One region of the Pantoea trifolii genome, then DNA from elsewhere that is predicted to be linked to it. Evidence: predicted binding sites of a transcription regulator. Region 1 holds the regulator's gene; the other holds the start of a gene.
The links. The regulator ArgR, encoded in region 1, controls arginine synthesis, uptake and breakdown. The targets are predictions, from matches to a motif close to ANTGAATAAAAATACANT.

Region 1 (3,429 bases):
CCGGCTACGCCATTACCACCTTGACCAAGTATGCGTTGATGCTGATTGGCGGCTTGATTGGCTTCTCGATGATGGGCATTGAGTGGTCGAAGCTGCAGTGGCTGGTTGCTGCGTTAGGTCTGGGTTTGGGCTTCGGGATGCAGGAGATTTTCGCCAACTTTATCTCTGGCCTGATTATCCTGTTTGAGAAACCGATCCGTATCGGCGATACCGTAACCATTCGCGATTTGACCGGTAGCATCACCCGTATCAACACGCGCGCCACCACCATCACTGATTGGGATCGCAAAGAGATCATCGTGCCGAACAAAGCCTTCATTACGGAGCAGTTCGTAAACTGGTCGCTATCGGATTCGGTGACGCGTGTGGTGCTGACGATTCCGGCGCCAGCCAGAGTCAACAGTGATGAAGTGACCAACATTCTTAAACAGGCGGCCGATCGCTGCACCTACGTGCTGGATATGCCGGCGCCGGATGTGTTCCTTGTCGATTTGCAGCAAGGTATTCAGCTGTTTGAACTGCGCGTGCATGCGGCGGAGATGGGACATCGCATGCCGCTGCGCCATGAACTGCATCAGCTGATTCTGCGCGGCTTTGAGGAGCACGGCATTGAGATGCCATTCCCGCCGTTCCAGGTACGCATGGAGACGCTAGGAAAACAAAATCCCGCCAGCAATGGCGCGCCCGCCAATAAGACCTTCAAATCTGGCGGCTTATAAAAACAAAACGCCCGGCAATTGCCGGGCGTTTTTTATTGCTGCTCAGAGCCGATCACTTCACAAACTCTTCGCCCTGCGCGATATCTTTCTTCAGCGTTTCCAACATGCCGTTCAGCGCCTGCTGTTCAAAGGCACTCAGCGTACCCAGCGGACGGCGCTCAACAATACCGTTTTTGCCCAGCAGCAGCGGCTGCGAGAAGAAGCGGGCATATTCGCCATCGCCTTCCACATATGCACACTCCACGACGTTGGCTTCACCTTGCAGGGCGCGAATCAATGACAGACCAAAACGGGCCGCCGCTTGTCCCATCGACAGCGTTGCCGATCCGCCACCGGCTTTGGCTTCCACCACTTCGGTGCCCGCGTTCTGAATACGTTTGGTGAGATCCGCCACTTCCTGCTCGCTGAAGCTCACGCCTTTTACCTGCGACAGCAGCGGCAGAATGGTTACGCCTGAATGCCCGCCCACCACCGGCACTTCAATCTCATTAGGCTGCTTGCCTTTCAGCGCCGCGACAAAGGTATTAGCGCGGATGATATCGAGGGTGGAAACACCAAACAGGCGATTCTTGTCATACACGCCAGCTTTCTTCAGCACTTCGGCCGCAATCGCCACCGTGGTGTTGACTGGATTGGTGATCACGCCAATCAGCGCTTTCGGCGCCGTGCTGGCAACCTGTTCAATCAGGTTACGCACGATACCGGCGTTAACGTTAAACAGGTCGGCGCGATCCATGCCCGGCTTACGTGCCACACCCGCGGAAATCAGCACCACATCAGCACCATGCAGCGCAGGCGTAGCATCTTCACCGCTAAACCCTTCCACGGTGACTGCCGTTGGGATGTGACTGAGATCGACCGCCACACCCGGCGTTACCGGGGCGATATCGTAAAGTGAGAGAGCTGAGCCTGCGGGTAATTGCGTTTTGAGCAGCAGTGCGAGCGCCTGGCCAATACCACCGGCGGCACCGAGAACGGCAACTTTCATCCTGAACTCCTTATTAAGGTGGGGCAGAGATATGCCGAAAATCCATCAGGTTACGAGTTTAATCAACTTCTCAGGCGATAGCGACTAAACCTGTCGCGCACTTAACACTACGCCGCAATCGGCTCCCGAGACATCTCCACTTCAGAAGTCGCCTGAATGATTCATTCGCAGCCAGAAGACAATGGACGGCAATGATCATCGATATTGTTGTTACCACCTCAATAATATAACAACTTTGCAACCTTCGCTTTGCGCGCCCACCCGCGATTTTGGTGCGACATCATATTCTGTTATTATGCCCGCCCCGCAGGTCATTACCGCGATTCTCTCATCAGACTTATTGCATAAAAATTCATCTAAATGCATAATAATTTATCTGCCGTGGGCCTGTTGCCCTCTGCAACCCTCTTTTAATTGGTAGCTTATGCGAAACCCATCGAAACAAGACGACTTGATTAAGGCGTTTAAAGCCTTATTAAAGGAAGAGAAATTCAGCTCCCAGGGCGAAATCGTGCAGGCGCTGCAGGAAGACGGCTTCGAGAATATCAATCAGTCCAAAGTTTCTCGCATGCTGACCAAGTTCGGCGCGGTGCGTACGCGCAACGCCAAGATGGAGATGGTTTACTGCCTGCCTGCTGAACTCGGCGTACCCACCACCACCAGCCCGCTGAAGAATCTGGTGCTGGATATCGATTACAACGATGCGTTAGTGGTGATTCACACCAGCCCGGGCGCTGCGCAGCTGATTGCGCGCCTGCTGGATTCGTTGGGTAAAGCGGAAGGGATTCTCGGCACCATCGCCGGTGATGACACCATCTTTATTACCCCTGCGCGCACCTTCTCAGTCAAACAGCTGTACGACGCGATTCTGGTTTTATTCGAACAAGAGCTATAAAACCCTGCTGCATACCGGCAGATCCTCTGCCGGTTATCTTGCCCTTCCCGCTTCATCCGTAACCAACCTGTTACAAATCCCTTGGTAAATAATAAGTTATCCATATGCTTAGCGGTTCTTTTCAGGCTAACAGATTGGTACGACCTTTGCGCCTGCTTAACCTTATGCGCTATTTTACACTGCTTTACACATCGTGCTCAGTGTCATTCCCTTCCCTCTGCGTATCAGCCAGCGAGATCAACCATGATCTTTCGCACTAAAAGATAATTTGATGTAGATCATTGTTTTTACGTCTAAATAACCATCAATGGTTAAGATCCAGGCGTTTTTTATAACTTCAGGTTCTAAAAAAGTGCCATAAGGATAAAGAATTACAACCAAACATTATTAGCTCGGTATTAATTTCCTGGGTGATTAGATCTATACTTGTTTTCGTGATGCAAATCACACGAAAGAAAAAGATAAAAATATACGACAAGGAAAAATATCATGAACGTTAAAACTACTATCGCGACTTTGAGTGTTCTCTCTGCCCTGTCATTTGGTGCTTTTGCAGCAGATTCTATTAACGCCGAACAGGCAGCGAATCTGCAACCCGCAGGCACCATTAGCGTCAGCGGCGTGGGCGGTTCTCCAATGGATATCCGTCAGCAGTTAAACGATAAAGCCGATCAGCAAGGTGCGAAAGCTTACCGCGTGATCGAAGCGAATACCGGTGACAGCTACCACGCAACCGCTGAGCTGTATAAATAAGTTACTGACTTAAGACGCAATGTGAACGGCGACCCGTTTGAGACGCGCTTGCCTCTCAGGTTGCCGACCCAATT
Region 2 (3,429 bases), 3.1 Mb from region 1:
ATTGTAAGCGCTTCAGTCCAACTGCTTCATCGAAGCCGGGCACTGCCCGGCTTTTTTATACCGGAAGATAATGATGACCACCGACGCCTCCATCAATTTAAAGGTGCGCCCCATTACCGCTGCCGATAACGCGCTGATCGCACAGGTGATCCGTGATGTGTCAGCTGAATTTGGCCTGACGGCGGACAAAGGCTACACCGTGTCCGATCCCCATCTCGATCGCCTGTTCGAACTCTACAGCGCAGCCAACAGCGCCTACTGGATTGTGGAACATGATGGTGTGGTGGTGGGCGGCGGCGGCGTTGCTCCGCTGGCCTGCAGCGCGCCGGATATCTGCGAGCTGCAGAAGATGTATTTCCTGCCGCAGGTGCGCGGCTTAGGGTTGGCGCGCGATCTGGCGCTGCGCGCCATGGAATTTGCCCGTCAGCAGGGTTTTCAGCGCTGCTATCTGGAAACCACCGGCAGTTTGACGCGTGCGATTAAGTTGTATGAGTCATTGGGGTTTGAGCTGATTGATAGCGCGATGGGTTGTACCGGGCATGTGGATTGTGAAGTGCGGATGCTGAAGGTGTTGTGATTTGATTGCTGGCTGTGATGTGCTCGCTGCCCCCCATCCCGGCCTTCCCCCGCAAGCGGGGGAAGGAGATGCTGCCACATGCAGCTTCATCACTGGCATGTGGCAGCATCTTCCTCCCCCATTTATGGGGGAGGACCGAGGAGGGGGACAGCGCGCACAAACCTAAACCGCCGGCACCCCACTATGAAAGCGTAACTCGCCATCCGGCTCACTGATTAAGCGCGCTTCTGTTTCACCAAAAACCTGCACCCGCGGCGCAATGTCCTTCGGCGAAATCTGCTGCGCCAGCTTCAGGTAATCCTGATAGTGACGCGCTTCTGAGCGCAGCAGCGAAATATAGAACTTCTCCAGTTGCTCATCCAGATACGGCGCCAGGCTGGCGAAACGCTCGCAGGAACGTGCTTCGATGTACGCCCCGCAAATCAGCTTATCCACCAGCGCTTCCGGCTCGTAAGTGCGAATTTCGCGAATCAACCCTTTGGCATAGCGGCTGGCGGTGATTTTGCGATACGGCAAACCGCGCGACTGCATGATTTCCCACACCTGATAGAAGTGGTGCAACTCCTCTTTCACCAGCAGCACCATCATCTCCACCAAATCATCGGCCCACGGCAGCTCGTTGCGCACGATAATGCTTTTGGTCAGATTCTTGTGGGCATTGATAAAGTTACCGTCCTGCTCGTCGCGGTAGATAAAATCTTCATACGGCTTGAGCCACGCCAGAATGGCATCACCACTCGGCTTATCCGCCACGTATTTACGGATGATAAACACCGCCGTTTGCGCGGCCTTTAATTCACAAACCATGTGATCGGTGAGCAACAACGTCAGATTTTCCGGCTTGCGCGCTTCATCAATCCACGCTTGTGGCGTGCGGCAATGCAGGAATTGATAGATCGGTTCTAATAGCGGAGCGTAATTCATGGGCAGTCTTTTGTGTTACGGGGAAACGTTTCAGGGCGGCGAGCGCCGCCCATTAATGCTTAGTGACGCACACCGTTGTCTTCTTCGTCGTCGATGAACTCGCCATCGTCGTCTTCATCTTCGGCATCAGGATCTTCAAAGTAGGTGCCCCAACCGTCGTAATCGACGTTGTAGCTGCCTGCCAGATTAACCAGTTGCTCAACCTGCGCATCAATCAACTCAGGCTTCAACGCGCCTTCGCTCAGGATATCCACACACATCACGGTGGTACCGTCTTCCAGCTCCAGCTCTTCTGGCTCGCTCACTTCGTAGCCCAGTTTGAAGGCATCAACCGCGACCTTCTCCAGCGAGTCGAAGTTGTTGCAGGAGAGATGATGCTCAATAGTGTAAAGCGCATCTGGATCGCTGCCGTCTTCCAGCAGCTCTTCAATGATCAGTCGCGTCTCTTCGCGCTGTTCTTCCAGCAATGCTTCATATGCCATGGGTGTGTCCTCAAATATTCGGCTGAATACCATTATTTTCCCACACTGCCTCGCGCGCCACTACACAAAACAACAAGTTTCTTAACGCCGGGGTTGAAAATGCATATTCATACGGTTAGATTGAATTTTAATTCATTTTAATGTAGGCACCCGGAGCGCTGTATGAGTCAGCTACATCAAAGACATTTCCTGAGATTGCTGGATTTCACCCCAGCCGAAATCGATTCTCTGCTGAGCCTGGCAGGTGAATTAAAACACGCAAAGAAAAATGCCAGCGAAACGCAATACCTGAAAGGCAAAAACATCGCGCTCATCTTCGAAAAAGACTCGACTCGTACCCGATGCTCTTTCGAAGTTGCCGCTTACGATCAGGGCGCTAACGTTACCTATCTCGGTCCAAGTGGCAGCCAAATCGGCCATAAAGAGTCGATGAAGGACACCGCGCGCGTGTTGGGACGCATGTATGACGGTATTCAATATCGCGGCTACGGCCAGGAACTGGTGGAAACCTTAGCGGAATTCGCTGGCGTGCCGGTGTGGAACGGCCTGACGACTGAATTCCATCCCACGCAGCTGCTGGCCGATCTGCTGACGATGCAGGAACATCTGCCAGGCAAATCGCTGAATGCAATGACGCTGGTTTACGTCGGCGATGCGCGTAACAACATGGGCAACAGCATGCTGGAAGCCGCTGCGCTGGTCGGCCTGGATCTGCGTTTGGTGGCACCAAAAGGCTGCTGGCCAGAAGCGGAACTGGTCGATCAATGCCGCGTGGCCGCGCAGCAAACCGGTGGCAAAATCACCCTGACCGAAGAGATCGCCGAAGGCGTGCAAGGTGCCGACTTCATCTACACGGATGTGTGGGTGTCGATGGGCGAAGCCAAATCGGTGTGGGAAGATCGCATCGCCCTGCTGCGTCCTTATCAGGTTAACAGCGCGATGCTGGCACTGACCGGCAACCCGCAGGTGAAGTTCCTGCACTGCTTGCCGGCCTTCCATGACGACAAAACCACGCTGGGCCGGCAAATGGCCGAGCAGTACGGTTTACAGGATGGCATGGAAGTGAGTAATGAGGTGTTTGAATCGGCGCACAGCATCGTGTTCGATCAGGCTGAAAACCGCATGCACACCATTAAAGCGGTGATGGTGGCGACACTCGGCAAGCTATGATTGGTCGCGCCGCAAACGTTTACCTCGCGCGCGATATTTGCTTGATGCAAATCAGTGAATGCGTATAATGCGGCCCAATTTGCCGGAGGAAACATGCAACAGCGCAGCGCAAAATTTGACGCTCAACGACGCCTGACAGCGGGCGGCGCATCTGTTTCTTTCCGTCATCAATCGATCGTTAAAAAAGCCCCTTAAGCAGGGGCTTTTTTTTGTCCGCAATCCGGCAGCGCAGAGGAGAACGCTATGGCCAACCCGCTATATCGCAAGCACATTATT

Region 2: the regulator ArgR is predicted to act here: its motif matches at 2,103-2,120, upstream of argF (ornithine carbamoyltransferase).

Annotation. Positions count from the first base shown of each region.
Region 1 is NZ_JANIET010000001.1:3,749,980-3,753,408, forward strand. Features, by position in the region: gene mscM (miniconductance mechanosensitive channel MscM) at 1-719, shown strand, start outside; gene mdh (malate dehydrogenase) at 772-1,707, opposite strand; gene argR (transcriptional regulator ArgR) at 2,132-2,602, shown strand; gene yhcN (peroxide/acid stress response protein YhcN) at 3,092-3,355, shown strand.
Region 2 is NZ_JANIET010000001.1:616,577-620,005, reverse strand. Features, by position in the region: gene NQH49_RS02760 (valine--tRNA ligase) at 1-7, shown strand, start outside; gene NQH49_RS02755 (GNAT family N-acetyltransferase) at 74-577, shown strand; gene miaE (tRNA isopentenyl-2-thiomethyl-A-37 hydroxylase MiaE) at 740-1,501, opposite strand; gene rraB (ribonuclease E inhibitor RraB) at 1,561-1,983, opposite strand; gene argF (ornithine carbamoyltransferase) at 2,146-3,153, shown strand; gene pyrB (aspartate carbamoyltransferase) at 3,397-3,429, shown strand, end outside.